Regions from separate parts of the Mesorhizobium sp. Arg314 genome, predicted to be linked through region 4. Evidence: predicted binding sites of a transcription regulator. Region 4 holds the regulator's gene; each other region holds the start of a gene.

Region 1 (7,445 bases), on a different contig from region 4:
TCTGCCACCGCTCGAAATTGGCCGCGACCTCGCGCAGCGCGGCGCGCGGCTTCGGCTTCAGCTCGTCGCTTTCGGCGAGCGAGGCTGCGGCCTCCAGCATCGGGACGCGCAGCGCGCGCGCCGTGTCGTGAATCTGGCGGATGGTGGCTTCGCCTAGGCCGCGCTTCGGTACGTTGACGATGCGCTCGAAGGCGAGGTCGTCGCCGCCGTTGGCAACGACGCGGAAGAAGGCCAATGCATCGCGGATTTCCAGGCGCTCGTAGAAGCGCGGGCCGCCGATGACGCGGTAATTCAAGCCCAGCGTGATGAAGCGGTCTTCGAAGGCGCGCATCTGGAAGGACGCGCGCACCAGGATCGCCATGTCGTTGAGCTTGTGCCGATTGCCTTGTCTATCGGGGCGCTGATAGGCCTCGATGGCGTCGCCGATGGCTCTGGCCTCTTCCTCCGAGTCCCAGGCGGCATGGACATGCACCTTGTCGTCCTCGGGGTCGTTGCGGTCTGTGAACAGCGTCTTGCCGAAGCGGCCCTCATTGTGGGCGATGAGATGCGAGGCCGCGCCCAGTATGTGCGCGGTGGAGCGATAGTTGCGCTCCAGCCGAATGATGGTGGCGCCCGGGAAATCCTTGTCGAAGCGCAGGATGTTGTCGACCTCGGCGCCGCGCCAGCCATAGATCGACTGGTCGTCATCGCCGACGCAGCAAATATTCACGCTCACGGGCTGTTCCGCGCCTGCCGGCGCGGGCCCTCCGCGGGGGCCTCGCAACGGCTCGGACGCCCGGTCGGGCTTGCGGCCTTCGGCCGAATGCGAATCCGCCTGCGTTGAGGATCGACCAGCGCTCGGCCGCTGGGCCAGCAGGCGCAGCCACATGTATTGGGCGGTGTTGGTGTCCTGGTACTCGTCGACCAGTATGTATTTGAACTTGCGGTGATATTCCTTCAGCACGTCCGGATAGGCGCGGAAGATGCGAATCGGATGGTAGAGCAGGTCGCCGAAATCGCAGGAGTTCAGCGTCTGCAGCCGTTCCTGATAGGCCTTGTAGAGCTGGCGACCCTTGCCGTTGCCGAAACTGCGCGCATCGCCTTCGGCAATCTCGTCTGGGCCGAGGCCCTTGTTCTTCCAGTTGTCGAGCATCTGGGCGAAGGTCTTGGCCGGCCAGCGCTTGTCGTCCAGCCCTTCGGCCTGGATCAATTGCTTGATCAGCCGCACCACGTCGTCGGTGTCGAGGATGGTGAAGCCCGATTTCAGCCCGGCAAGCTCGGCGTGGCGACGCAAGAGCTTGACGCCGATCGAGTGGAAAGTGCCGAGCCAGGGCATGCCCTCGACATTTTCCTCGCCGATCAGGAGGCCGATGCGCTGCTTCATCTCGCGCGCGGCCTTGTTGGTGAAGGTGACGGCAAGAATTTCTGAGGGCCAGGCCTTTCTGGTGTTGAGGATGTGGGCGATGCGCGTGGTCAGCACCCGCGTCTTGCCGGTGCCGGCGCCGGCCAGCACCAGAACCGGGCCTTCGGTCGTTTCGACGGCGAGCCGCTGTTCCGGGTTCAGGCCCTTCAGATAATCGGGCGCGCCGTTCTGGCCGCTGCGCGCCGCCATGGCGCGCGCGGCTATGCCGGACGGGGCCGCGGGCCGCGCATTCGGTTCATCGAAAAAAGGCATGTCCTCGGAAAAGCCCGACATCGCCCCCGAATGTAGTGATTCGGGGGCGAAAGACCAGAACTGTCTACGTTTTGTTCTAGTTTCGCGTGTCCCGGACCAACTTGACAGCCGGAGCGGGCAAGGGAAAGCTGGCGGCAGGGCAGGGACGGCGTGCCGTCGCCTGGGCGGCTTTATCTTTATTTGACGCAATTCCGGACGGAAAACCGCTTCACACGTTTCCTGGAATTGCTTGATGCGCGCAACAGTCGAAGGAGCACCGTCTTGGCTGTCACCATCACCTCCCTCGTCCTCTTCCTCGTCGGTCTCATTCTGGGCGGCGGCGGCGTCTGGCTCGCCGTGCTGGGCGGCAGCTGGTACTACCTGATCGCCGGCCTGGTTTTCCTGATCACCGCCTGGCTGCTGTTCAGGCGCAGGTCGACATCGCTTTGGCTCTACGCGCTGTTCGTGCTCGCCACGCTGTGCTGGGCGGTTTGGGAAATCGGCTTCGACTGGTGGCAGCTCGGTCCGCGCGGCGGCATCATCGTGCTGATCGCCTTATGGCTGCTGACGCCATGGGCAAGGCGCGGCTTGACCGGTCCTGACGGGCGCGCGCCGCTGATCCTTGCCGTGCTCGCCTCGCTGGCCGTGGCCGGCTACTCGATGACCGCCGATCCCAAGGATATCGGCGGCACGCTGGGCACCGAGAAGGTGGCCACGGCGGCCAATCTCGGCGGCGACATGCCGGCCGGCGAGTGGCACTTCTACGGTCGCACGCCCTTCGGCCAGCGCTATTCGCCGCTCGACCAGATCACGCCGGACAATGTCGCCAAATTGCAGCCTGCGTGGACCTATCGCACCGGCGACGTGAAAGGTCCCGACGATATCGGCGAGACAACCTATCAGGTGACGCCACTCAAGATCGGCGACGCGCTGTTCATCTGCACGCCGCATAATTTCGCCATCGCCATCGATGCCGCGAGCGGCAAGGAGAAATGGCGCTACGATCCGAAGATCAAGCTGGATCCCAACCGCCAGCACCAGACGTGCCGCGGCGTGTCCTACTACGCCGACGCCAAGATCGCCGCCGGCCAACCCTGCGCCGCGCGCGTCTATCTGCCGACCTCCGACGCGAGGCTGATCGCGCTCGACGCCGCGAACGGGCAGGTATGTCCGTCCTTCGCCGAGGGCGGCACGCTGAACCTGATGGCCAACATGCCCTATCCGAAGCCTGGCTACTACTATTCGACGTCGGCGCCGCTGATCATTGGCGGCAAGATCATCGTCGGCGGCGCGGTCAACGACAATTATTCGACCGAAGAGCCGTCGGGTGTCATCCGCGCCTATGACGCCGGCACGGGCGCGCTGTTGTGGAATTGGGATTCGGGCAATCCGGATGTGACGACGCCGCTGCCCGCCGGGCGAACCTACACGCACAACTCGCCCAACATGTGGTCGACGGCGAGCGCCGACGAAAAGCTCGGGCTGCTCTACGTGCCGCTCGGCAACCAGACGCCGGACCAGCTCGGCATGGGCCGCAGCGCCGATGTCGAGAAATTCTCCTCCTCGATCACCGCGCTCGACCTAAACACCGGGCAACTGCGCTGGGTGCGGCAGACCGTGCATCACGATCTGTGGGACATGGACGTGCCGGCGCAGCCGACGCTGGTCGACATCACCACGGCAAGCGGCGTGGTGCCGGCGCTGGTCGGGCCGACCAAGCAGGGCGATCTCTACGTACTCGACCGGCGAACCGGCGAGCCGATCATTCCGGTCAAGGAAGTGCCGGCGCCCGGCGGCGCGATCGAGGGCGACCACGCCTCGCCGACACAGCCGGCCTCCGACCTGTCCTTCAATCCCAAACCGCTGACCGGCGCCGACATGTGGGGCATCACCATGTTCGACCAACTGGCGTGCCGGATCGAGCTGACGAAGCTGCGCTATGAGGGGCGCTACACGCCGCCCTCGCTGCAGGGCTCGCTGATCTATCCCGGCAATTTCGGCGTCTTCAACTGGGGTGGCGTCGCGGTCGATCCGGTGCGGCAGGTGATGTTCGGCATGCCGACCTACCTCGCCTTCACCTCGAAGCTCATCCCGCGTGCCGACGTGCCGCCGCCGGGCGACAATACCAAGGGCAGCGAGCAGGGGCTGAACCGCAACGAGGGCGCGCCTTACGCGGTGGTGATGGGACCGTTCCTGTCGCCGCTCGGCATTCCCTGCCAGGCGCCGCCCTGGGGCTATGTCGCCGGCGTCGATCTCAAGACCGGAAACATCGCCTACAAGCACCGCAACGGCACCGTCTATGACATGACGCCGCTGCCGCTACCGCTCAAGGTCGGCGTGCCCGGTATCGGCGGGCCGATGATCACGGGCGGCGGCGTCGCTTTCCTGGCCGCCGCTGTCGACGATTATCTGCGCGCCTATGACCTCACCACCGGCAGGCAGCTCTGGCAGGCGAGGCTGCCGGCGGGCGGACAGTCGACACCGATGACCTACACGGTGGCCGACGGCCGCCAGTTCGTCGTCATCGTCGCCGGCGGCCACGGCTCGGTTGGCACCAAGCCGGGCGATTACGTGATGGCCTACACGCTGCCTAAGTAAGGAAGCGCAAGCTTCAAAGCCCGAGATGGCCTCTCAGGCTGGGCACCTGATCCAGCACCTGGTTGGTCAGGTCAGGGCCGGCGGCGGCTTCGGCCTGCTTGATCAGGGTCTCGCCGGCCTGCCGGATCTGCGCCATGTCGAGACCGGACGCCTTGAGGGCGGCGACGCCGTTGATCAGCGCGCCGGCCTTTTCGCCGAGCACGCCGCCAAGCGCGCCCTGCAGCGACGACAAAAGGCCGCCGCCCGAATTGGCTGCCGCGCCGGCGGCCATCACATCATATTTCTGCGCCAGCGCGTCAGCGCCGGGGATCTGGGCGAAGAAAGACGAAACGCTGGCGCCTTCGGCCTCGTGCTCGAGCACGGAAAAAATGGTGCCGACAACCTTCTCGGTGGTGGGCTCATCAAGTCCTGCTTTTTGCGAGACGGTGTTGACGATGTCCTGGACATTCATGGCATTCCCCTTTTCGTCGATCAGACAAAGCTGCACTGACAGCTTTGCTTCCTAATGTGACAGCACCATCAAGGCTTCGGAAATGACCAAAATGTGATGGGCGAGCCCCGGCTCGCCGGATCGTCATCCGGGCGTGACTGGACCGTATAAATCTCGACCCTATCTTGCGGATCGACCCGCCAATCGTCGAGGAGAGCCATGACCGAACCCGTTGCCAAGCCCGTCGTCACGCGGCCCATCATCACTCAGCCCTTGATTACCCAGGCGATGATCGACGCCTATGACGGGTATACGCATCTGACGCTCGATAGGCGCCGCTTCATGGAGCAACTGACGAGGCTGGCGGGCTCGGGCGCGGCGGCGGCCGCGATCGCGCCGATGCTGGCAGCAAATTCCGCCGAGGCGGCGATCGTCGCCGAGGACGACAGCCGGGTGAAGGGCGAGGACATCACATATCCCGGCAGCGGCGGCGAGATGAAAGGCTACCTAGTCAGGCCGGCCGATCAGTCCGGCAAGCGCGGCGCCGTCATCGTCATCCACGAGAACAGGGGCCTCAACCCGCATATCCGCGATGTCGCCCGGCGCGTGGCGCTGGAGGGGTTCGTCGCCTTGGCGCCGGACTTCCTGTCGCCCCTTGGCGGCACGCCGTCCGACGAGGACAAGGCGCGCGACATGTTCACCAAGCTCGATGCCGCCCAAGTCGCGGCCGACGGCGTGGCGACGGTCGCCTACCTCAAGAGCCTCAAGGACGGCAACGGCAAGGTCGGGGCGGTCGGCTTCTGTTGGGGCGGCGGCGCCGTGAACCAGCTTGCTGTCCATGCGCCCGACCTCAGCGCCGGCGTCGCCTATTACGGCATGCAACCCAAGGCCGAGGACGTTCAAAAGATCAAGGCGGCGCTGCTCTTGCACTATGCCGGGCTGGACGAGCGGACCAATGCCGGTATCGATGCCTACAAGAAGGCGCTCGACGCCGCGCATGTCGAATACACGGTCTATGTCTATGACGGCGCCAACCACGCCTTCAACAACGATACCTCGGCCGCGCGCTATGACAAGAAGGCCGCCGATCTCGCCTGGGGTCGGACGGTCGCTTTCCTGAAGGAGAAGCTGGCCTGAGGCGTGCCGATATTCAGGTGACCTGAAGTTCAACACACCTCAACGGCAATTTCGGCGGATCACTCCAGCGCCGGTTTATGAAAGGCGACGCCGGCTATCACCATTGCGATACCCAGGCAGTCTGGGATGCTCGGCACCTGGCGCAGCACGATGACGCCGATGAGCGTTGCCGTGAGTGGCAGGAGGGACAGCATCAGCGCAAAGCTCGCGCGCGGCAGTCTCGCCATGGCGAACTGGTCGCAGATGTAAGGGATGACCGAAGAGCAGACGCCGACGCCGATCGCGGCGATGAGCAGTTGCGGCGCTGAGAAGGCCGGCAGCGCTTCGCTGAAGCCGACGGGCAACACGATGAGGAACGCAATCGCCATGGCGGTGCCGAGGCCGGCAATGCCGATGCCGGCCTGGGCGACGCGGTGGCCGATCACGATGTAGCCGACGAACAGGGCGCCATTCAAGAACGCCCAGGACAGGCCGACCGGATCGCTGGACCACTTCACGTCGATGAGCAGCAAGGTGCCGATAACCGCAACAGCCAGCGCAGCAAAGTTGCGCCGGCTGCGCAGGCCAACCAGCGCCACTGCGATCGTGCCGACGAATTCGATCGCCGCCACCAGCGACATCGGCAGGCGGTCGAGCGCCAGATAGAACGAGCAGTTCATCACCGCCAGGCAGGCGCCGAAGGCCAGCAGCAGCAGTCGCTGAGCGCGATCGGCGCGGGCGAAAACGCGCCAGGGCCTGGTCAAGGGGGCGAAGATGAGGGCGGCGGTGGCGATGCGCAGCCAAGCCATGCCGAGCACGCCGACCTGGTCGAAAAGCAGCACCGCGAAGGCCGGCCCGAGGTAGTGGAACACGGCGCTGACGCAGAACCAGACATGCGGCGGCAACGCGTTGGCAAACCCAGCAGAGGTAGGGCCGGCGAGGGCAGGGCGCGCATCGGCGCCGGCCTGGCTTGCAGCCGGAATTTGCGTTTGAGCTTTCATGGGAGCATTATCGCAGGTGAAACCCGCGATCTATATGTAGGATGAACGGTCTGAAAGGCCACTTCGCTTTCTGAAGGAAGAGATTCAGCTTGAAAAACCTTCGGAATGAAATTTCGGGTCCGGATGCCGTGGACCTGAAGATCCTGCGGCTCCTGGAAAAGGATGCGCGCGTCAGCACGGCGGAACTGGCTCGCGCGGTCGGGCTGTCGGCGCCGAGCGTGGCGGAGCGCATCCGCAAGCTGCAGGAGAACGGCGTGATCGAGGCCTATACGGTCAGGATCAATCCTGCCGCGCTCGGGCTGAAACTGTCGGCATGGCTGAGGATCAGGCCGGTGCCGGGACAGCTTTCCGTGGTAGCGGACATCATTCGAGAACTGCCGGAAATCGCGCAATGCGACCGGGTGACGGGTGAGGACTGCTTCATCGCGCTCGCTCATGTCGGCTCGGTGAGCGAGCTCGAGCGCGTGATCGACCGGATCATTCCCTATGCGATGACCAACACCGCGATCATCCAGTCATCGCCCGTCGAGCCGCGTTCCCCGCTCCGCGGTTTCAAGCAGAAGTGACTGGGCTGAGATAGAGCAATTCCAGGAAAAGGCCTCGCGGTCAGGCTCGGCGACTTCGCCGTAGCCTTTCGCCCGGAATTTCGTAAGAAAAAACAGATCAA
Region 2 (7,445 bases), on a different contig from region 4:
GACGCTTCCTGATCCGCCGGTGCCACGGTGTCCGGCTGCTGATCTACGCCTGAACCCGTCGAAGGCGAAGATGCCGACTAGGAGCATGATGAGGAAAGATGCGATCGATAGTCGCCGATTCAGGTCCAACTATTACTGAGGGCAAGCTCCTTTCACGCTGTTGGCCAGCGGCACGTTCACCGTGGTCGCGTAGCTGATCGGGTAATCGCTGAAATAGGGGAAGCTGATGACGAAGGCATAGCTGGCGTTGACATGTGCCATACAGAAGCCGCCACTCGCGGGATCGGTGGCGATCGTGACGTTCACATTCTGCAGACCGAGCGCCTGCAGTTTTTGCGTTGCGATCGCCTGGATGTCAGTCTGGGTCAGCGTGTTGTTGAGCTGCAAGGAGCGCGAGGACGCCTCCAGCGCATAGCGCACGCTGGATATGTTGTTCATCGACCAGCCGAAGGCGAAGATGCCGAACAGGAGCATGATGAGCAAGGGCGCGACAAGCGCGAACTCGATTCCGGCGCCACCCGATTCATGGCCGGCAAATGCCAGAAGTCTTTGGTTAGCGGACACGGACCACCTGCAGATGGCCGATGGCGGTGTTGTCCGGAAAGGGGCCGAAGGAGAAGGGCGGAATCCAGGTGCCCGATGCCTGGATCTGAACGAAGACCGAGGGCACTTTCTGTCCGCTGCAGATGGTGGTCGAGGTGACCACGGTCGTTCCGCACTGGTAGATGCGGGTTATCGCGACGGCGGCGTCGCCCGGTTTGTGCTCCCAGCCCGCCAGCGCCACGGCCTGGGTGGCGTTGTCGTCGGTAGCGCCGGCCATCACAAAGTTCGCCGCCGTCTTCACGCCTGCCCGCATCGCCAGCGAGCTGGTGACATAGGACCAGCCGTCCACGACGCCGAGAAGAGTGGCGCACAGCACCGGCATCACCATCGCGAGCTCCACCGCGGCGATGCCGGCGCGGTCCCTACCGAAACGGATTGCCGGTAGCCGCATGGCCGCTACTCGACGACCGCAACCGACTGGGCGGCCGGGATGTCCTTCATCCCAAGGCTCGAGCAGTCCTGGTTGATGGTCGAATTGCCCGACCACTGGATGGTGTCGGCAACGACCTGGGTGCAGCCGTTCTGGCCCGAGAAATTGCCGAGATAGTTGACCTGCTGCCTGGGGAAATAGATGGCGCCTGTCAAAAGCGAGGTCGCGGTGCCGTTGAAGGTGCTCTGCGCCGCCGTTCCCGTCCTGTCGCCGTACAACAGCACCCCGGAATAGGTGCCCGAGGTCGGCGCGCTGAGGTTCACGGTGGCGTTGCCGTTCATGCTCACTGTCGAGCTGCCTGCCATGAAGATGGTCACCCCGGTGCAGGGTGTGGCGCAGGTTATTACCGCGCCGGCGTTGATCTTCAAATTGCCCTGGACGACATAAACGCCGGAAGAGAGCGCGACATTGCCGTTGAGGTTCATGCCGCTGCAGTAGGTCCCGGGCTGGATCGTTTGCGTCGTCTTGTTGCCGTTGATCTTCTGGCACGGGGTGGTGGCCGCGGGCGCCGGCAGGCTGGAGAAAGGGTCGGACGCAGGCAAGGCCTGGGTGATCGGCGACTGGCAAACCGTGGTTACCGGATTGTTCAGTGAAACGCCGCCGACCGTGATCAGGCAGTCGGCCTGGAGACCCGCCGACCCCTGCACCTTGATGGCATCCGCGGCGCTCGAGTTCGCCATGACCGAGCAGCCCGAGAGCTTGACGCTGGTGCTGCCGGAGAAAAGCGCCGCCTGCGAGGCCGTCGGATTGAGCGCCAGCACGCAGGCCTTGGAGGCGTCCGTGATCAGCGCCACCGCTCTCGCCTGCTCCGGCACCTTGGTCTGCGTGAAGATGGAGGTGAAGATCCGGTCGAGGTTCTGGTTGAGAATGACCTCGACCGCCTTCTTGGCCGTGTTCGGCCCCGACGCCGGCGGCGTGTTGACGACGATGGTGCCGCTGCCCGACCCGTTCGAGGCGGCCGATGACGTGGCGGCCGCCGTGATCGTCGCGATGTCGGATCCCTGGATCTTTTCCAGCGCGCCGGCATAGGCAGCGGCATCCGCTGCCGCCTGCAGCCTCAGACTGGAATAATACCAATAGGACGTCTCGACACCGAGCCCCGCGCCGCCCACGACGACCGGCAAGGTAAGCGCGAATATGGTTGCGACATTGCCGCCCTTGCCTTTGCAAAAGCGTCGAGCGACGAGCCGAGAAAAAAGATGTCTGAAGAAACGACCTGAATAGGCCATGGCCGAGCGCACCCAAGATATCCCAGCCATTACGTCATCATTGCCGTATGAAGGAATGCCTAATTATTTCGCTCGACTTGCGCCGGTAGGACTGCAGCGGGCCGCTGTCCCCATCTTGCGCCGCGCACTCTAGGACTTAAGGCCCATAAAACTTAGGACTTAAGACTTAAGTACCGGGAAAAGCTAATATTTTAGCGCGTTCTGCATTTTATCTTTTTTGGAAATCCTCCGTAGAGACGGCGCGCATATCACTCTCTGATATACGACGAGGGCGGGCTCCATGTTCGGACGGTTTTGGGCTTCGAGGCGCGGCAACTTCGCGGTCGCGACCGCGGTCGCCATGGTGCCGGTGATGCTTGGCCTGGCAGCTTCCATCGACCTGATCGGCACCAGCGACGACGCCGCGCAGTTGCAGAACTCGCTCGACGCGGCCGGCCTTGCGATCGGCACGAAATACCAGCCGAGCATGTCGGCGAGCGACGTGCAGCAACTCGGCCAGACCTTCTTCGCGGCCAATATGAGCGCCGCCGACGCGCAGGAATTATCAGGCAGCCTCGCCGCCTTCCAGGCCGGCGCGAGCGGCGCTCCGAGCGCCTACTTCATTTCGCTGTCGTCGAGCATCAGCCGGCCGGCCTTCCTCAGCAGCATGCCGGCCTGGCAGGCGACGCGCTCCGCCTCGGTCAAGATCAAGCCCGGCGCGCAGGCCTGCGTGCTCGCGCTCAATCAGCACGCCGGCGGCGCGGTCAACCTGCAGGGCTCGACCAATGTGGCGATGAGCGCCTGCGTCATCGCCGCCAATTCGGACGCCGCCGACGCCGTCAACCGGGGCGGTTCGGCGATCGTCAGCGCCGGCTGCGTCTCGACGGTCGGCGGCACGCAAGGGCTGACGCCGCCCAGCGCCACCCTCTCCTGCGGCGCGCCGCACGAGAACGAGTATGCCTCGTTCGATCCGCTGGCCGACGTCGTTCCTCCCGCCTACACGCTCTGCCTGCCGGTGCCCAACGGCAAGACGGTGACGCTCTCGCCGGGCACCTATTGCGACAAGACCTTGTCGGGAAAGATCACCCTCAATCCGGGCACCTACATCCTGCGCAACGTCACCATAAAGCCGGGCGGCAACGGCAGCCTGAGCGGCCAGGGCGTGACGATCTTCCTGATGGAGAACTCGCAACTCTACATCAACGCCAACGAGCAGGTGAACCTCTCGCCGCCGACCGGCGGCCCATACGCCGGCATCACCATCTACCAGGCGCACGGCAACACACAGGCGCTGACGCTGAACGGCGGATCCGGATCGCTGGTGAGCGGTTTCATCTACGCCCCTGACGCCGCCATCACCTACACCGGAAATTCGGACATGAACGCCCAGGGCAGTTGCCTGCGGCTGGTCGGCGACACTGTCGCAATGACGGGGAACTCCGCGGTGAAGTCGGACTGTACGGCCGAACTCGGAAACCGGGACATGTATGCGGGACGGATGATCACCCTGGCGAGGTGAGAAATCACAACTCGTCCACGATATCCGCGCCGGCTTGCTCGTCGAAGAGCACCGCGCAGCCCCGATCGAGCGCAACCAGGGTCAAGGCGTTTGCCGCGTCCTCGTCCGACGAGATGAAATCTCCGGTCAGCACGCGCAGTTCCTCGACAGCCTTCGACATCGGCACGAGGCGCCCGGCAGAACGGTCGCTCGCGCATGCGTCGATGACGCACAGAAGATCGATGAGTTCAAAATGATCCATGGCGGCCTCCGCCGGCGTCATCCCTTCGCTCAATCAACGGCGTGAGGCGCGGACTGGTTCCCGCGCCCGACTTCACCCGGGCGGCCTGGCGGGCGCGAGCCTGAGATCGAAGCGGGCCGGCAGGCATGGCTCGAGGCAGGCCTTGCGCACCGATCCGGTCGCGATCGGATCGATGCGCAGAACGATCACCATCCTGGCCTCGCGCTCGGGCCAGAGCGGCCTGCCGAAGACGAAGAAGACGCCGCCGACAAGGCCTGCCAGAAGCAGCGTGGCAAACAGGTTCGCGATCATCTTGCCGGGTTGCACGGCCAGCAGCTCCAGGAGCGGTTCCAGGGAAAGGAGTGCCCGCCATATCGCAGGAATGGCGGGCACGCCGTGGTCAACCGCCGATGAAGGGACTTTGTCCGGCGGCTTGCTAGCCAATGAATTGATGCCGCTGTTGTTGCCTGGAAATCGACGCCTCGGGCCTCTGCGTTCGACGGGTGAGACTTCAGTCCGAACAAGGCCCGGGACCGTCGTCCGAGGCCCGGAACAAACGCTTTCGGCCGCCGTTGCCCGGAATCGAAATCATCGAAATCGGCGAACCGCTCTATCTCTTTGTTTTGACGCAATTCCGAACGGAAAACCGCTACGCACTTTTCCTGGAATGGCTCTAGTATTGCCCGCCCCCGCCAGACCACCTTCAGACCGGGCCGCGACACCCGGCAAACCCTCGGGACCGCCCTGTTGATATTAGCAATTCCTCATAACAAGGCGTATGAATACGGTCGCGGTCGCCGACGATCGCAACGTCAGGCTCCGCTTCACTCATGGGAGGGAAACCATGGCCGAAGTCGCAACGAACGTGACAAAATTCGAATCCAAATCGCACGACAATCCCGACGAGGTCCGCGCGCCCGCCAAGACGCGTGTGGAAATCGTCCGGCTGCCGGGCTATACGCTCGGGCGGATGAACATGCAGCCGGGCTGGAAATGGTCCGAATGCGTGAAGCCGGTGGTCAAGACCGACAGCTGCCAGGTCTCGCATGTCGGCTATGTCGTGTCCGGATCGATCACCGTGCGGCTGAACGACGGCACGCAAAAGACCTTCGAGGCCGGCACTTCCTACACCATCCCGCCCGGCCATGACGCCTGGGTGGAAGGCAACCAGCCGTTCCAGTGCATCGAGGTGCTGAGCGCCGAACAATACGCCAAGCCGGCATAGCGCAAACGTCGCCCCTGGAGTTGAGACGTCGCAACCGATCAGAGGGGTTGTCTTGTAAAGCCTGCGGCACCCCCTAAGCGAAGAACGGGTCGCCACGCGGCGCCCCTTTGTCGCCTGCGGCAACCTCTCCCCGGGGGAGATTATGCGCGCTACCTGTGCACTATCTGCGGGTGTATCTTCTGGTTGTGGAAACTTTGCACGTTGAAGCGTGGCGGCTTGACACAGAACTTCTTTTGTTCTCTTTATGTTCTGTCAATTCCCCTTACAATAGATGCAGCTAATGCTGCAATGCCATACAAATGGCCATGGGAGCGCGCGATGGCCGCCACCAACACCGCAGCGGCCGCCACCATCCTGCATGCCGATCTCGACGCCTTCTATGCCTCGGTCGAGCAATTGCTCGATCCGTCGCTGCGCGGCAAGCCGATCGCCGTCGGCGGCGGCGTGGTGCTGGCCGCCTCCTATGAAGCCAAGGTCTTTGGCGTGCGCGGCGGCATGCCCGGCCGCAGGGCGCGCGAGCTCTGCCCGCAGCTCATCTTCGTCGGCGGCCATTTTTCCGAGTACCAGCGCCTCGGCGACGCCGCGATCAAGGTGCTCGACGATTTCACGCCGGTGGTCGAGCGCATCTCGATCGACGAGGCCTTCGCCGACGTCGCCGGCTGCACGCATCTGTTTGGCCCTCCGCAAGAGATCGCGCGGAAAATCCGCCAGCGCGTGAAGGCCGAGCTCGGTCTGCCGATCTCGATCGGCGTGGCGCAGACGAAGCATCTGGCCAAGATCGCCTCGCAGGTGGCCAAGCCCGACGGTCTGGTGATGGTCGAGCCCGGCACCGAGCTCGCCTTCCTGCACGACCTGCCCGTCACGTTGATGTGGGGCGTCGGCCCGGCCACCAAGGCCAGGCTGGCCGAGATCGGTGTCGAGACCATCGGGCAGCTGGCGCGCACGCATAGCGGCGCGCTGGAGCGGCTGATCGGCCATGCCGCCGGCCAGAAGCTTGCCGCGCTTGCCTGGAACCGCGACCCGCGCCGGCTGGAGACGCATCGCCGCGCCCATTCCGCCGGCGCGCAATCGGCGCTGGGCAGGAAGCCCGCGGTGCCGCGCATCTTCGTGCCGACGCTGCTGCATCTGGCCGACCGCGTGGCGAGCCGCCTGCGCGCCAAGGATCGGCCCGGGCGCACGGTGACGGTGCGCGTGCGCTTCGCCGATCTGCGCGCCGTCACTCGCTCGGTGACGCTGGAGCAGCCGATCCAGGCGACCGCGATGCTGGCCGAGATCGCCGAGGAGCTGGTGCGCGGCGTGCTTGTCGCCCATCCGGGCGAACGGGACATCTCGCTGCTCGCCATCTCCGTCTCGCATCTGGAGGAACATGCCGAGCTGCAGCTCGAACTGCCGCTCGGCCTCGCCGATGAGAAGCTCAAGCCCGGCAGCCTCAAGGGGCAGGCCCGCTTCGGCGCCGACCGCGCCATCGACAAGATCCGCCAGCGTTTCGGCAAGGAGGCGGTCGGCTATGGCACCGTGGCGCTGGAGGGCACACGCTCGGTGCCGGATGGGTTCCGGGAACTGGCCGAGAAGGAACTGTGAGGGGCGGAGCCCTTAATCTCCCCCCTTGCGGGGGAGATGGCCGGCAGGCCAGAGGGGGGTGCTGTCCCGCCAGCATCTCAACATACAGTGGCGGAACGTTGCGGTTGGGATGTATCACGAAAAAGGTGGTGTTCCTTCACACCCCCCTCTGTCCTGCCCGACATCTCCCCCGCAAGGGGGGAGATCAGCAGCTTCGCCGCTTTCGCCATCAACAGCACACCTCCCGACATTCCGCGATTCCGCAGCTTGCCAGAACGGCCGCGCTGGGCTGGATTGTGCGCTGAAACCAGCCCGCCCCAGCCGAACGATCGGAGTCATTCATGGCCAGTGAAACGGCAGCGCCGGATAGCGGGGCACAGCCAGCTGGCATGGACGGCACCGACGGCAAGGCCGAGCGCTACGATCTCGGCCTCTGCCTGTCGGGCGGGGGCTACCGCGCTATGCTGTTCCACGCCGGCGCTCTGTGCCGCCTCAACGAGGCTGGGCTGCTCCAGAAACTCGACATGGTGAGCTCGGTCTCGGGCGGCTCGATCGCGGCCGGGCTCTTGGCGGTGCTTTGGCCGCGCTTCAAATTTGTCGACGGCGTCGCCACCAACTTCGATATCTATCTCGACAGGATCCTGGAATTCTCGCAGGTCTTCCTCGACGCGCCGTCGATC
Region 3 (7,445 bases), on a different contig from region 4:
AAGCGCGTCCAGCCCGCGCAAGACCTGCTTCAGCGCCTCGGCGAAATCGCCGGCAATGGTGAGGCGGGTGATGGTGCCAACCTTGTCTTCGCCGGTATCGTTGGGGCCGGTATCGTTAAGGCCGGTATCGTTTGGGCCCGCAAAGTTGGGCAGGGCAGGCATCTCCTTGGCCCTGCCCGCGATCGCGTCGAGGCGCGCCACCCAAGGGCCTGTGTCATCGAGCGCGCCAGGTGTCGCCGCCAGTTCGTCGACGAAAGCTTTCAAGTCACGGCGCATCGGGATGAGCGCTGCATTCTTGGGCGCGCGATGGCTGTGCAGTGTGCGCGCCGCCGAGAGCGCCCACAGAAGCTGACCGATCGTGCGCCTCAGCGGGTGGGCGCGGGTGGCGAAGCTCGGCGCTTCCAACCGAGCATAGGTACGCATTTCGGCGAGCGACTGGGCGTCGGTGATCAGTTTGCGCTGGAGCGCGGCAAGGCTTGCCGGATCGCCACTGGAAAAGGCGCCGCCGGCATATTCGGCCAGGTCGAGGATGCTGCGCTTCAGCCTGGAAATGATGGCATCGGCCGCGAGCTTCGGCAGGATCAGCCGGCTGGTGACGCCGGCGCAGACGATGCCAAGCACGATCTCGGCGCACCGCGCGATCGCCAGGTTGACGACAATATGCGGCTCTCCCAGGGCCGGCAGGCTGATGATCATGGCCGTATAGCCGGCAAGCGCGGCGCCATAGGCTTCGGGGTTGCGCAGCAATGACGAGACGAGCGTGCAGACGCCGATCCAGAGCGCCAGCACGGTGACCAGCAGCCAGGGATCGGCGCCGAACAGGGATGTAATGCCGACCGCGGCCAGGCCACCGGCCAGCGTGCCGAGCAGCCGGTAGAAGCCCTTTGCCAGCACCATGCCGGCCACTGGCTGCGCGACGATGAACACCGTCATCATCGCCCATTGCGGATGGTCGAGTTTCAACGCGTAGGCAACAAGCAGCGCGATCAGCCCCGCCGAAACCGTGCGCAGGGCGAAGATCCAGTCCGACCGGGTCGGCTGCGTCAGCCCGCGGAGCGGTGTCTCGACAAGTTCTTTCAACCGCGTCCAGGTCACAATCGTCTCCGTACCGGAGCTGTTATGGACCAGCAGGCGATCAGATATCCAGCACGTCCGTCTCGGCGAATTCGGCGCGCTCCTGGATGAAGCGGAAGCGCGCCTCGGGCTTGGTGCCCATCAGCGCGTCGACGGCATCCTTGGTGGCCTGCTCGGCGTCGCTCACATCGACCCTCAGAAGCGTGCGCTTCCTCGGATCCATCGTGGTCTCCTTGAGTTGCGAGGCCATCATTTCGCCCAGGCCCTTGAAGCGGCCGATCTCGACCTTGCCGCGTCCGGTGAACTCGGTGCGCAGCAGTTCGTCCTTGTGGGCATCGTCGCGGGCATAGCCGACCTTGCCGCCTTGCCGGATCGAATAGAGCGGCGGCACGGCCATGAAGAGATGGCCTCCGCGGATCAGGTTCGGCATCTCCTGATAGAAGAAGGTGATCAACAGCGAAGCGATATGCGCGCCATCGACGTCGGCGTCGGTCATGATGATCACGCGGTCGTAGCGCAGGTCCTCGTCGCGATACTTCGAGCGCGTGCCGCAGCCGAGCGCCTGGATCAGGTCGGAGATCTGCTGGTTGGCGGCAAGCTTGTCGTTGCCGGCGCTGGCGACGTTGAGGATCTTGCCGCGCAGCGGCAGCACAGCCTGGCTGGCGCGGTCGCGCGCTTGCTTGGCCGAGCCGCCGGCCGAGTCACCCTCGACGATGAAGATCTCGGCGCCGGCCGCGGCGTTTTGCGTGCAATCGGCGAGCTTGCCCGGAAGGCGCAGCTTGCGCACCGCGCTCTTGCGCGAGACTTCCTTCTCCTGGCGGCGCCGCACGCGCTCGTCGGCGCGTGCGATGACCCATTCCAGGAGCTTCGAGGCTTCCTGCGGATTGTCGGCCAGCCAGTGGTCGAACGGATCGCGCAGGGCGTTTTCGACGATGCGCATCGCCTCTATCGTCGCCAGCCTGTCCTTGGTCTGCCCGACGAATTCAGGCTCGCGGATGAACACCGACAACATGCCGGCGGCCGAGATCATCACGTCCTCGGTGGTGATGACCGAGGCGCGCTTGTTGCCGACGAGATCGGCGTAGGCGCGAAGTCCGCGCGTCAAGACGTTGCGGAAGCCGGCCTCATGCGTGCCGCCTTCGCCAGTAGGAATGGTGTTGCAGTAGGAGTTGAGGAAGCCATCGCCGCCGAACCATGTCACGGCCCATTCCAGCGAACCGTGGCCGCCCTGCTTGTCGCTCTTGCCGGCGAAAATCTCGCGCGTGACCTGGAACTCGTCGCCGAGCGTCGCCTTGAGATAATCCTTCAGGCCGCCGGGAAAGTGGAACTCGGCCTTGGCCGGCGTCTGGTCCTTTTCCTTGATCAGCGACGGATCGCAGGTCCAGCGGATCTCGACGCCGCCGAACAGATAGGCCTTCGAGCGCGTCATACGGTAGAGCCGGGCCGGCTCGAAGGCGGCGCCCTTGCCGAAAATCTGCTCGTCGGGATGGAAGCGCGTCCTGGTACCGCGGCGGTTGTGGACCTCGCCGAGATGCTCAAGACCGCTCACCGGGATGCCGCGCGAAAAACGCTGCCGGTAGAGCTGACGGCCGCGCGCGACTTCGACCTCGAGATGGTCGGACAACGCGTTGACGACGGAGACGCCGACGCCGTGCAGGCCGCCGGAGGTCTCATAGACCTTGGAATCGAACTTGCCGCCCGAATGCAGCGTCGTCATGATGACTTCGAGTGCCGGCTTCTTGAATTTCGGATGCGGATCGACCGGGATGCCGCGGCCGTTGTCGGTGACGGTCAGGAAGCCGTCGGCGGAAAGTTCGACGTCGATGAAGGTGGCGTGGCCGGCCACAGCTTCGTCCATCGAATTGTCGATGACCTCGGCGAACAGGTGATGCATCGCCTTGTCGTCGGTGCCGCCGATATACATGCCTGGACGGCGCCGCACCGGCTCAAGCCCTTCCAGCACCTCGATATCGGCGGCGCTATAGCTTTCGCTGCCGTCACGGGCGGCGCTCGAACGCTTCGCGGCCTGCACGAGCGGATCGGCGGGGCGCGACGGCGCGCGCACCGGCTGTGCCGGCTTTTCCATCTTGCCGAAGAGGTCGTTGCTGTCGTCCATGCTGGGCCTAGCGTCCGGTAATGCGAATCAGTCGCCGATACTGCCACGCTTTTGGCGGGCGAACGAGTTCCTGTTCCGTTCAGGGATCAAACTGTCTCTTATTCCAAAACCATTCGATAACCAAGCCGGCCGAAATAGGGCGAATCGGGCGCCGCGGGATTCCTGATTCTTTAACATTAACGCCTAGCGTGAGGCCCAACTAACAAAAGACCACGGGCGTCAGGGGTTTCGTTGTGAGGGGCAGGGCCATAACCATGATCGGCATCGCCGCCGTTTTCGGCGCGATCTCGATCTTTGCCGCGGATTTCTGGGTCAAAAGCCAGGCGAAGGCTGAGACCGAGACCAAGGTGGTCACTGTCGTCGCGCCGCAGCCGAAGGTTGAGTTCAAGACCATCGTGGTGGCTCAAGCGCCGCTGCGCTACGGCATGGAACTCGGACGCGCGCAACTCGCCGAGATCCCGTGGCCGCAGGATTCCCTGCCGCAAGGTGCCTTCCCGACCATCGACAAGCTGCTCGCCGACGGCAGCCGGGTCGTGCTGTCGCCGATCGAGGTCAACGAACCGGTGCTGCTCACCAAGCTGTCGGGGCCGAACGGCCGCGCCACCCTTTCCAACATGCTGTCGCCGGGAATGCGGGCCGTCACCATCCGCACCGATGAGATCGCCGGCGTTGGCGGCTTCGTCACGCCGGGAGATCGCGTCGACGTCGTTCTGACACGTGACGCGGGAGACATCCAGGAAGTGTCCAAGAATGCTCAAGGGGCTGCCGGCTCGACCGTCACCTCCGAGATCGTCGTCTCCGACGCCAAGGTGCTTTCGGTCGGACAGGGCGCCGACGAGCGCAAGACCGAGCCGCAGGTCGCCAATTCCGTGACCATCGAGGTGACCAACGAAGGCGCGCAGAAAGTGGCGCTTGCCCGTACCGTCGGCACCTTGTCGCTGTCCTTGCGTTCGGCAGCCGACGCCAGCGCCAGCAAAAGCGGACTCACGACCATCTCGTCTTTCGGCGGCTCGGTTGCCGCGAACGCGCAGGCAAGCGCAGCCTCGCTGGTCAAGGCGGTGACGAAGGAGTCCGACGAGCCGAAATTCAAGACGGTGATCGTGACGCGCGGCGACAAGGTCGAGGAATACAAGGTTCCTTCGCGGGAACCGCCGCAGGAATTGCAGCAATAGCCGGTGGGGACCGGCGGGACAGGTCAAGATGTTTGGGTTTGATGCATTTCGGACGACCGGAGGATGGCGCCCTCTTGGCGCGATCGCATTGGCGGTGTCGCTGGCAATGCTTGGCTTCGCCACGCAGGCAAGGGCGGACAATGACATCGTCTATGTCTCGGCGAACAAGAACGCCTCTATCAAGGTGGCCAAGGGCAAGCCGAAGACGATCATGACGAGCGCTGCCTTCTACCAGATCGTTATCGGCGACCCGGAGATAGCCAACGTCAACCCGCTGACCGACAAGTCCTTCTATGTGCTGGGCAACAACCTGGGCACCACCGGTATCGCCCTGTTCGACCAGAACAAGCAGCTTGTCGGCACCATCGACATCGAGGTGACGCTGGACACCGATCAGTTGGCCAGCACCATCCGCGCCAGCGTGCCCGACGCCAAGATCAAGGTCGGATCGGCAAACGGCCGCGTCGTGCTGTCGGGCGAGGCCGATGATGCTGTCGCCGCCGACAAGGCCAGCAAGATCGCGTCGCGCTTTTCCGGCAACGAGGAGGTCATCAACTCGGTCAACATCTCGTCGTCGCAGCAGGTGCAGCTCAACGTCCGCTTCGTCGAGATCAACCGCCAGGCCGGTCAGGATCTCGGCGTCAAATACGCTGCCAATTTCGCCTACGGCCTCGGCGGCCGTGACGTCGTCATCGATCCCGGAACGGTGACCGGGGCGGGCACCGGCGAGATCATCGGCCGGCTGTTGTCCAACGGCATTTCGATCGATATCGCCATCAAGGCGCTGGAAGAACGCGGTCTCGCTCGACGACTGGCCGAGCCGAACCTGATCGCCCGCTCGGGCCAGACGGCAAGCTTCCTTGCCGGCGGCGAGTTCCCGATCCCGGTTTCCGAGGACAACGGCAAGATCAGCGTCACCTACAAGAAGTACGGCGTCGGCCTGGATTTCACGCCGACCGTCCTCAAGGATGGGCTGGTCAGCCTGGATATTGCGCCGGAAGTGTCCTCGATCGACACTTCCGCCTCTATCCAAGTCAGCAGCGGCATTTCCATTCCGGCCTTTATCGTGCGCCGCGCCAGGACATCGGTCGACCTGAAGAACGGCCAGAGCTTCATGATCGCCGGTCTGCTGCAGTCGCAAAACGACATCACGACCTCGCGACTGCCGGGGCTCGGCAAGCTGCCGGTGCTGGGCTCGCTGTTCTCCTCGAAATCCTATCAGCGGCGCGAGACCGACCTGGTGATCATCGTCACGCCTTACCTGGTCAAGCCGGTCGACCCGTCGAAGAAGATGGTCGAGCCGACCGACGGGACGCGGCCGCCGAGCAACGCCGACTATTTCCTCAACAACACCGAGGAAGTGGACGCCTCGGCGCCGAAGCGTCCGGTGGCGCTGGCCGACGGCAGCGCCGCCCGCCCGGTGGCCGCCGCGACGTCCGGCCACTTCCTCGACCTGCCGAAGGACTAAGGCCATGCGCATCGCCCTTTGGACGGCTCTATTCCTGACCGGTTTCGTCAGTGGCTGCACCAGCGACGACTATGTGCGCACCGAAGGGGTGACGCCCGGGGTCGGCAACGCGCAGGCATCCAACACCGCCATGCAGATGGTCGATCCCTGGAGGTACGGTGTCCAGAACACCAGGCTCCTGGTGCCAGCCCAGCGTCCTGGTTCCGAGAGCGCTGCCGTGAGTGCGAAAGCCGGATCCGGGTCGGCGCCGCCGACATCATCATCAACGACATCGAATTGATGGGCTGACGACGATGGCATCTGGCACCAAGACCAAGAAGATCCTGCTCGTTTCCACCGACAGGGTGTTTGTGCAGGATACGCGCACGGCCTTCACCGCTTCCGAAGTCATCGAGCTTCTGACGGTCGAGAAAAGCATCAACGAGCTACGCGGCGAGATCCTCGAGGCGGATTTCGGCACGGTAATCGTCGACATGGATGCGGCGAAGCTCGAAGAGATCGAGTCGCTGCAGCGCGTCATGCGCCGGCTGGAGGGCAGCGTTCCGGTGGTCGTCGTGACCCAGGAATTCAACGCGGCGGCGGTGCGCATCCTGGTGCAGCTCAAGGTCGCCGATTTCCTGGTCAAGCCGATTACGACGGCCGATCTCGTGCGTTCCGTCATCCGTGCGCTGCAAGGGCCGGGGCGGGAAGAGAACACGGAATCGCAGATCTACACGTTCATGCCGGCCGCCGGTGGCGTCGGCACCACCACGCTCGCCCTGCAGACGGCCTTCCAACTGCATCATTCGGTGACGCGGGGTGCCTCGACCTGCGTGGTCGACCTCAATTTCCAGCAAGGCGCCTGCGCCGAATATCTCGACCTCGAGCCACGCTTCGACATCACCGAAATCGAGAACCAGCCGGAACGTCTCGACCGGCAACTGCTCGACGTGATGCTGTCCAAGCATGCGAGCGGGCTGTGCGTGCTTGCAGCGCCGACGCGTCCCTCGGACATGCGCTCGTTCAAGACCGATGTGGTGGTGCGCATGCTGGACCTCGTGGCGGCTTATTTCGACAATGTCGTCATCGACTTGCCGCGCACCTGGTTCCCCTGGACCGAGACGGTCCTGCTGGGTTCCAACAAGCTCTACATCGTCGCCGAGATGACGGTGCCTTGCCTGCGCCATACGCAGCGTCTCATCCAGGCCGTCTATGAGACGGCCGGCAAGGAAGTGAAGCCCAACGTCATCGTCAACCGCTTCGAGCAGAAGATGTTCGACAGCGGCATCAAGCAGGCCGATGTCCAGGACATACTCGGCGAGCATTTCGTCGGAGGCATCTCCAACAACTACCGGCTGGTGCGCGAGGCCGTCGACCGCGGCGTGCCGCTGCACGCCATCGACCCCAACGCCAATGTCGTCAACGATCTGAAGAAGATCATCCTGCCGGAGGAGGCCGTCCAGACCATGGTCAAGTCGAAGTCGCTGTTCGGCCTGGGCAAGGGCTTGCTGAAGAGGAAGGCAGGATGAGCAGCCGCTTTTCCAACCTGCAGACCCGCGACGTCCGTCCGCAGCGGACGCCGGAACCCTGGCCCGTCACGCACAACGCGGTAATCATCCCGACGACCCGCAAGCCA
Region 4 (7,445 bases):
GGCCTGCCCGGCAATCCGGTGGCGAGCATCGTCTGCTCGCAATTGTTCCTGAAGCCGCTCCTTGCCCGGCTCGGCGGCCGTGATCACGGGCAGGACGTGCGAACCGCCAGGCTGGGCGCCGCGATGCAGGCCAACGATCTCAGGCAGGACTATGTTCGCGCCGTGGTGCGCAATGATGCCGGCACACTGGTCGCAACCCCGTTCGGCATCCAGGACTCCTCGATGCTGCGGATGCTCGCCGACGCCAACGGCCTGATCGTGCGCGAGCCCTTCGCGCCAGCTGCCGACGCCGGCGGCGAATGCAACGTGCTGATGCTGCGCTAAACAGACTTCGACGAAGCCGATCGTTAATGCGCCGACGAAGTCGATCGCTCATACGTCGACGAAGTCGATCGTAATCCCTATTCGTCGACCAGCCTGCGGGTCAGAGGATGATCCGGATCGGCGAGACCATCGACAACGTTGAAATGATGCCGATCCGGCTCGACCACTGAACCGGTCGCAGCGCCGAGACCGGTCCAGATATTGGCCAGCAACGCGCTCTGGCGCAGGAATTCCGAACGCTCGCCGCCGCCGGCCCAACAGTTGATGCGCGCTCCCTGCCGAGGCCGCAGCAGCGCCGGGCTTTCGCTCAACGCTTCCCGCTCATCGATGTGCAGGGTCTCGTTCAGCGCGGTGAACATCAGCGGTCGCAGGTCGTGCAGGCCTGAAATCGAAATGACCTGGCGTATGCGCCGCGCCACATCGGATGCCAGCGGTGACGTCGTGGTCGCCATGCGACTGGCCAGATGTCCACCGGCAGAGTGCCCGGTCAGCATCAGCGGGCCATCGACCATCGCCGCCGCCTTGCCGATCGCGACCGAGACTTCACTGACGATGCCGCTGATCCTGATCTGAGGGCAAAGCGTGTAGGAGGGCATGGCGACGGCAAATCCGCGCCCGACCGCGCCTCCAGCCAGATGCGACCACGAGCTCCCGTCCGACTCCATCCAGTAGCCGCCGTGGATGAACACCACGAGCCCCCTTGGCGCTGCCAATGGGAGAAAGAGATCGAACCGGTTGCGCGGCGCCTTGCCATAGACGATGTCGAGCCTCGCCCTGCCCTCTGCCAGCAGCTTTTCGCGAAAAGCTTGAGCCGGGCCATCCCAGGCCGCCGGCCAACGGTCGCCGCCGGCGATGTTCGCGCCGTTGGCGTAGGCGTTGTCCCAATCCGCGATGCGATGTTCGACCACAAGCCCCCTCCAAGACGCGCCGGTTTCATTCAGCAATGGCCGGCTGCGGACAAGACGTCAATGCACCGACGCAAAACATTTTAGGCTTGAAACAAATTTGGGCTGATGCGATCCTCGCTAACGAACAGCCGACAATGGGAGGTCTGCTGAACTGCCCAAACCTGCATCCGCTCGCCCTCAGGTGGCGTCGCGCGGCAGGCGTGGCTGGGTGGCGGCAAACCTCCTCCGGGAGGCAGGGAGGATAGCGGCACCATGCTTGGACCTTCAGCGCATACCGACACGTTCACGCGCGATAACCTGCCGCCGCCGGAGCAATGGCCGGACTTCCTTCTGGACGGCTTCGACTATCCCGAAAGCCTCAACGCCGGCGTCGAACTGACCGACAGGCTGGTCGACAAGGGTTTTGGCGATCGCACCGCGCTGATCGGCAACGGCCGTCGCCGCACTTACAAGGAATTGTCCGACTGGACGAACAGGCTGGCCCATGCCCTGGTCGAAAACTACGGAGTGAAGCCGGGCAACCGCGTGCTGATCCGCTCGGCGAACAACCCCGCCATGGTCGCCTGCTGGCTGGCCGCCACCAAGGTCGGCGCGGTTGTCGTCAACACCATGCCGATGCTGCGTGCCGGCGAGCTCGCCAAGATCGTCGACAAGGCGGAAATCGGCGTCGCGCTTTGCGACACAAGGCTGATGGACGAGATGACGGCCTGCGCCAAGGAGAGCGCGTTCCTCAAACAGGTCATCGGTTTCGACGGCACCGCCAACCATGATGCCGAGCTGGATCGCGCCGCTCTCGACAAGCCAGTCACCTTCAAGGCGGTCGACACCGGTCGTGACGATGTCGCGCTGCTCGGCTTCACGTCGGGCACGACCGGCGTGCCGAAAGCGACCATGCATTTCCATCGCGACCTATTGATCATCGCCGACGCCTACGCCCGCGAGATTCTCCAGGTGACGCCCGACGACATATTTGTCGGCTCGCCGCCACTGGCCTTCACCTTCGGCCTCGGCGGGCTCGCTATTTTTCCGCTGCGCTTCGGGGCTGCCGCGACGTTGCTGGAGCAGGCGACGCCGCCCAACATGATCGCCATCATCGAGACCTACAGGGCGACCATCTCCTTCACGGCGCCGACGGCCTACAGGGCCATGCTGAAGGCCATGGATGAAGGTGCCGACCTGTCGTCGCTGCGCGTTGCCGTTTCGGCCGGCGAGACATTGCCCGCCCCTGTCTTCGAAGAGTGGACCAGAAAGACCGGCAAGCCGATCCTGGACGGCATCGGGGCTACCGAGATGCTGCACATCTTCATCTCCAACCGCTTCGGCGACATGAAGCCGGCTTCGACCGGCAAGCCGGTGGGCGGCTACGAGGCGCGCATCGTCGACTACGAGATGCGCGAGTTGCCGCGCGGCGCGACAGGCAGGCTGGCGGTGCGCGGACCGACAGGCTGCCGCTACATGGCCGACGATCGCCAGAAGGACTATGTCCGTGGCGGCTGGAACCTGACGGGCGACACCTTCGTGCAGGACGAGGACGGCTTCTTCCATTTCGCCGCCCGCTCCGACGACATGATCGTCAGCGCCGGCTACAACATTGCCGGGCCGGAGGTGGAAGCCGCGTTGCTGTCGCATCCGGATGTCGCGGAATGCGCCGTCATCGGCGCCGAGGACGCCGAACGCGGCCAGATCGTGGAGGCGCATGTCGTGCTGGTGCCGGGCGCGGCGGCGGATGCGGCGACCGTCAAGCGCCTCCAGGACCACGTCAAGGCGACGATCGCACCTTACAAATACCCGCGGTCGGTCAAGTTCATCGCGGCCTTGCCCAAGACCCAGACCGGCAAGATCCAGCGCTTTCGCCTGCGCGCAGAAAAGACCCATTGAGCGGGCGATCCCGTTTCAGGTGACGGCCTCCTTGACGGCATAGCGTGCATCCTGCCAGGCGCCGGTGCGCAGGATGTCTTCCAGCACGTCGACGGCATCCCAGACATCCCGGTAGCCGACATAAAGCGGCGTGAACCCGAAACGAACGGTCGACGGCGCGCGGAAATCGCCGATCACGCCGCGCTCGATCAAGGCGCGCATCACCTGATAGCCATGCGGATGGGCGAACGAAACCTGGCTGCCGCGCTCGGCGCCGTTGCGCGGGCTTTCCAGCTCAAGACCGAAGGCGCCACATCTGACTTCGACAAGCCGGATGAACAGGTCCGTCAGCGCGATGCTTTTGCCGCGCACAGCCGTCATGTCGACTTCGTCCCAGAGATCCAGCGCTCCTTTCAGCGCCCGCATCGACAGCACCGGCTGCGTTCCGCACAGGAACCGCCGGATGCCCGTGCCGGCGGCATAGCCCTGCTCGAACGCGAACGGCCGGGCATGACCCCACCAGCCGCTGAGCGGCTGGCGAATGTCGCCATGGTGGCGGTTCGCGGCATAGATGAAGGCCGGCGCGCCCGGCCCGCCATTGAGATATTTGTAGGTGCAGCCGATGGCGAAATCGGCATTCGAGCCGTCGAGATCCACCGGCAGGGCGCCGGCCGTGTGGCACAGGTCCCAGACGATCAGCGCACCGGCGTCGTGGGCCTTGCGCGTCAGGGCCGCCATGTCGCGCAGTCGGCCGGACCTGTAGTTGACGTGGTTGACCAGGATGACCGCGACGCGATCGTCGACCAGCTCTTCGATCGCCGGGGCATCGACACCTTCGAGCCGCAGCACCGTGCCCGGCCGCGTCGAGGCCACCCCTTCCGCCATGTAGAGGTCGGTCGGAAAGCTGTCGCCTTCGGCAACGATCACCGAGCGCTCGGGCCGCGTTGCAAGTGCCGCGTGCAGGACCTTGTAGATGTTGATCGAGGTCGTGTCGCACACCACGCTCTGGCCCGGCGCGGCGCCGATCAGACGCCCGAGCCGGTCGCCCAGCCCGACAGGCATGTCGAACCAGCGGGCTGTGTTCCAGGCACGGATGAGATCCTGCGCCCATTCCTGCTTCGCGGCCGTCTCGACCTCGTTGAAGACGTTGACCGAAGCAGCGCCCAGCGAATTGCCGTCAAGGTATATGACGCCTTCCGGCAAGACGAAGCGACCGCGCATGGCGCGCAGCGGATCAGCGGCATCCATTGCCTCGATCTCGGCCAGATCAGGAATTCCCCTCATTGTGCTACCGCCTCCATTTCGACCCGGCGCCGCTCGCACTACATCGTCAGGCGGCCAAGCGGTTGTCTCACCACCGTCGGCGGCAGGGCAAGAACCTTTCGTCCTATGTTAGCTGGTCCATAGACGGCGAAAACTGTGAACCGGAAAACCGCCGAGGTTGGCATTTTGGGTTCGTTTCGTTCACGGTGCAGCACGCGCACCGAGGAGTCGGCGCGATCTCACCCGGCACTTTCGTGATGATGCCACCTCACGTTTCAGCTTAAGGACGAGCCGCAAAATCGAGCGGAATCAATGTCGCCGCCCGGCTAGCGGCGGCCAGGGCACCATCGGATGCAACATTGTTTCGGCGGCCTTAACAAATTCATTAAACTTTAAACGGTTGCGGAACACAACTGGAACAGATAGTGTTTGTTCTGGGTTTGTTTTTCTGATTCTGGTTTCAGAACCCGTGGGGGCCGCCAATGCTGACGCGCAAACAACATGAACTCCTGATGTTCATCCATGAACGCCTGAAGGAGAGCGGGATTCCTCCATCCTTCGACGAGATGAAGGAGGCGCTCGATCTTGCCTCGAAGTCCGGTATCCATCGGCTGATCACGGCGCTGGTAGAACGCGGCTTCATTCGCCGGCTGCCGAACCGGGCGCGCGCGCTGGAAGTCTTGCGGCTGCCCGACTCGATCGCGCCTGGCCTGAATGCCGCGAAGAAGTTTTCGCCAAGCGTCATCCAGGGCGGCCAGGGCAATCTCAGCCGCCAGGTCAAGCCGGCGACGTCCTCGCGAGCGCCGACGCCAAGCAATGATGACGACGCCGTTTCGGCGGTATCCATTCCGGTGATGGGCCGCATTGCCGCCGGTGTGCCGATCGACGCCATCCAGCACCAGACGCATTCGATCACGGTGCCGCCGGACATGATCACGGGCGGCGAGCACTATGCGCTGGAAGTCAAGGGCGACTCGATGATCGAGGCCGGCATCTTCGACGGCGACACCGTCATCATCCGCAATGCCAACACGGCAAGCCCGGGCGAGATCGTGGTGGCGCTGGTCGACGATGAGGAAGCGACGCTCAAGCGCTTCCGCCGCAAGGGCGCCTCGATCGCGCTCGAAGCCGCCAACCCGGCCTACGAGACCCGCATCTTTGGGCCGGACCGGGTCAAGGTCCAGGGCAAGCTGGTCGGCCTTATCCGCCGCTACTGAGCAATTTTCAGGAAAAGTGCGCAGCGGTTTTCCGTTCGGAATTGCGTTACGATCTACTGAGACGGTTGCGGGGGCTTGGCACCCATCCTCTCAGGCTTTTTATAAGGCGGCAGGCCCCTCGCCTCGCGAGCGTATTTCCGCTGCTCGTGCCAGGGCCGGTATGGCTTTTCGACCGCGTAGCGAATAGCGGGCCGCGCGGTGGCCGCTTGCCGATCGAAGAACACGGCGGCGCTGCCGTCGCGCGCCAGCTGGCGCTTGGTGACGACAAGCACGCGCGGATCGCGGCAGGGATTGTAGGCCGTGGCGTCGTTGATGACGATAAGGTCGGCAAAGCCGCAGGACGGCCGTGCGCTGTCGCGGTTTTCGGCGAGCGCGACGATCGCGCCGGAGGGATGCCGGCCGATGCAGAGGTCGCCGGTGCAGTAGAAGGGCGAGCCAGGCGGCAGGTCGACGGGATCGGCGATGTCGAGAGCGTCCTTGGCGAATGTCTCCGGCGGCACGATTTCCTCGGCTTTCAGCGCCCGTTTCCAATTGTCGGTGGTGAATTCGTTGGAACGGGCGCGGTTGATGGCAAGCTCGCCGCCGCCGATCGGCATTGCCACCAGATGCGCGTCTTCGGAGATGAGCACATCCGGCGTGCGGACATGCGGAATGGCCAGCAGGGCGGCGAGCGCGAAGGGGACGGCGACAAGCCTTAGCCAGGTGGTGGCCATGGTCGCTATGACCAGCGCGATCGTCGCCAGCAGCACCGACTGGATCGAGATCAACCCGACTGCGTCGACCGGCGAGCGCTCGGAAATCCATGCCGAAATGGCGATCATCGCCGTCAGGCCCTTGCCCATCACATAGAGAAAAGGACCGTCGAAGCCGAAGGGCATGGCCAGCGCGCTCAACACGGCGAACGGCATGACGATCAGCGAGACGATCGGCATGACGGCCAGATTGGCCAGCAGGCTGAGCGGCGACACCCGCTGGAAGTGCCAGATCGCGAACAGCAATGTTGCGCTGCCCGCGATGAGCGACGTCATCGCGGCGCCACCCACTCCAACCGCCAGTTTTCGCGATACGAAGCCGAGGAACGAGCGTTTTGCCGGCGGCGCGGTCGCTTTACCGGCGCGATAATCGGCAAAGCCGGCGTAAGCGCCGACCAGGGCGGCGGTGGCGGCAAAGGACATCTGGAAGCTTGGGCCCACCACTTCGTGCGGCGAGACCAGGATGACGGCGATGGCCGAGATCGCCAGGTTGCGCATCGTCAGCGCCGCGCGGTCGAAGAGCACGGCGACAAGCATGACGGCCAGCATGATGAAGCTTCGCTCGGCCGCCACCACGATGCCGGAGATCACGAGGTAGGCGGCGATCGAGACCAGCGCGATGCCCGCGGCATATTTCTTCACCGGTCGGCGCGACGAGAAGTCCGGAAACAGCGCGAAGGCGCTGCGCAGCAGGACCATGATCGTGCCGGCGACCAGCGCCATGTGCAGGCCGGAGATCGAGATGATGTGGTAGATGCCGGTCCGTCGCATCGACTCGTTGATTGGCTCCGGAATCCCGGCGCGCACGCCGACGATCAGGGCCGCTGCAATCTCGCCTTCGGGACCACCGATGCTGCTCCTGATGTGATCGGCAATCCCCTCCCGCGCGTTTTCTATGGCCGATGCAATGCGTGCGCCGAATGGTGCCCCCATTGGCGCAGTCGGAGCCGGCGCAATCGGCTTTGGGTCGCCCAGGAAAAAGCCGCTGCCGCCGATGCCGGCAAAATAGCTGTCGAAGGAAAAGTCGTAGCTGTCCGGCCGAACCGGGCCCGTCGGCGGTAGCAGCTTGGCATAGCCGGTCAGCATCGACCCGGCCGTCATGTCGGGCGGGATCCTGCGCGCCG

What was found. The regulator LexA, encoded in region 4, represses DNA repair genes until DNA is damaged. The targets are predictions, from matches to a motif close to TGTTCNNNNTGTGTTCNG.
Region 1: a site for LexA is predicted at 1,716-1,733, ahead of ACWGS9_RS13980 (ATP-dependent helicase). Genes of this name have one in related genera too.
Region 2: a site for LexA is predicted at 5,440-5,457, ahead of dinB (DNA polymerase IV). Genes of this name have one in related genera too.
Region 3: a site for LexA is predicted at 3,256-3,273, ahead of parE (DNA topoisomerase IV subunit B). Genes of this name have one in related genera too.

What each region holds. Positions count from the first base shown of each region.
Region 1 is NZ_JBSKBP010000011.1:33,454-40,898, forward strand. Features, by position in the region: gene ACWGS9_RS13980 (ATP-dependent helicase) at 1-1,675, opposite strand, end outside; gene ACWGS9_RS13985 (glucose/quinate/shikimate family membrane-bound PQQ-dependent dehydrogenase) at 1,916-4,231, shown strand; gene ACWGS9_RS13990 (hypothetical protein) at 4,245-4,682, opposite strand; gene ACWGS9_RS13995 (dienelactone hydrolase family protein) at 4,881-5,798, shown strand; gene ACWGS9_RS14000 (EamA family transporter) at 5,858-6,778, opposite strand; gene ACWGS9_RS14005 (Lrp/AsnC family transcriptional regulator) at 6,868-7,344, shown strand; gene ACWGS9_RS14010 (hypothetical protein) at 7,442-7,445, opposite strand, start outside.
Region 2 is NZ_JBSKBP010000003.1:253,772-261,216, reverse strand. Features, by position in the region: gene ACWGS9_RS05260 (TadE/TadG family type IV pilus assembly protein) at 133-564, opposite strand; gene ACWGS9_RS05255 (TadE/TadG family type IV pilus assembly protein) at 554-994, opposite strand; gene ACWGS9_RS05250 (pilus assembly protein TadG-related protein) at 1,000-2,292, opposite strand; gene ACWGS9_RS05245 (TadE/TadG family type IV pilus assembly protein) at 2,543-3,760, shown strand; gene ACWGS9_RS05240 (hypothetical protein) at 3,765-4,001, opposite strand; gene ACWGS9_RS05235 (polymerase) at 4,074-4,307, opposite strand; gene ACWGS9_RS05230 (cupin domain-containing protein) at 4,825-5,205, shown strand; gene dinB (DNA polymerase IV) at 5,524-6,786, shown strand; gene ACWGS9_RS05220 (patatin-like phospholipase family protein) at 7,107-7,445, shown strand, end outside.
Region 3 is NZ_JBSKBP010000020.1:76,439-83,883, forward strand. Features, by position in the region: gene ACWGS9_RS21185 (FUSC family protein) at 1-1,095, opposite strand, end outside; gene parE (DNA topoisomerase IV subunit B) at 1,136-3,190, opposite strand; gene cpaB (Flp pilus assembly protein CpaB) at 3,445-4,362, shown strand; gene ACWGS9_RS21200 (type II and III secretion system protein family protein) at 4,391-5,830, shown strand; gene ACWGS9_RS21205 (hypothetical protein) at 5,835-6,110, shown strand; gene ACWGS9_RS21210 (AAA family ATPase) at 6,124-7,338, shown strand; gene ACWGS9_RS21215 (CpaF family protein) at 7,335-7,445, shown strand, end outside.
Region 4 is NZ_JBSKBP010000002.1:290,747-298,191, reverse strand. Features, by position in the region: gene ACWGS9_RS03550 (molybdopterin molybdotransferase MoeA) at 1-324, shown strand, start outside; gene ACWGS9_RS03545 (alpha/beta hydrolase) at 402-1,232, opposite strand; gene ACWGS9_RS03540 (AMP-binding protein) at 1,485-3,110, shown strand; gene kynU (kynureninase) at 3,126-4,373, opposite strand; gene lexA (transcriptional repressor LexA) at 4,835-5,569, shown strand; gene ACWGS9_RS03525 (ComEC/Rec2 family competence protein) at 5,623-7,445, opposite strand, start outside.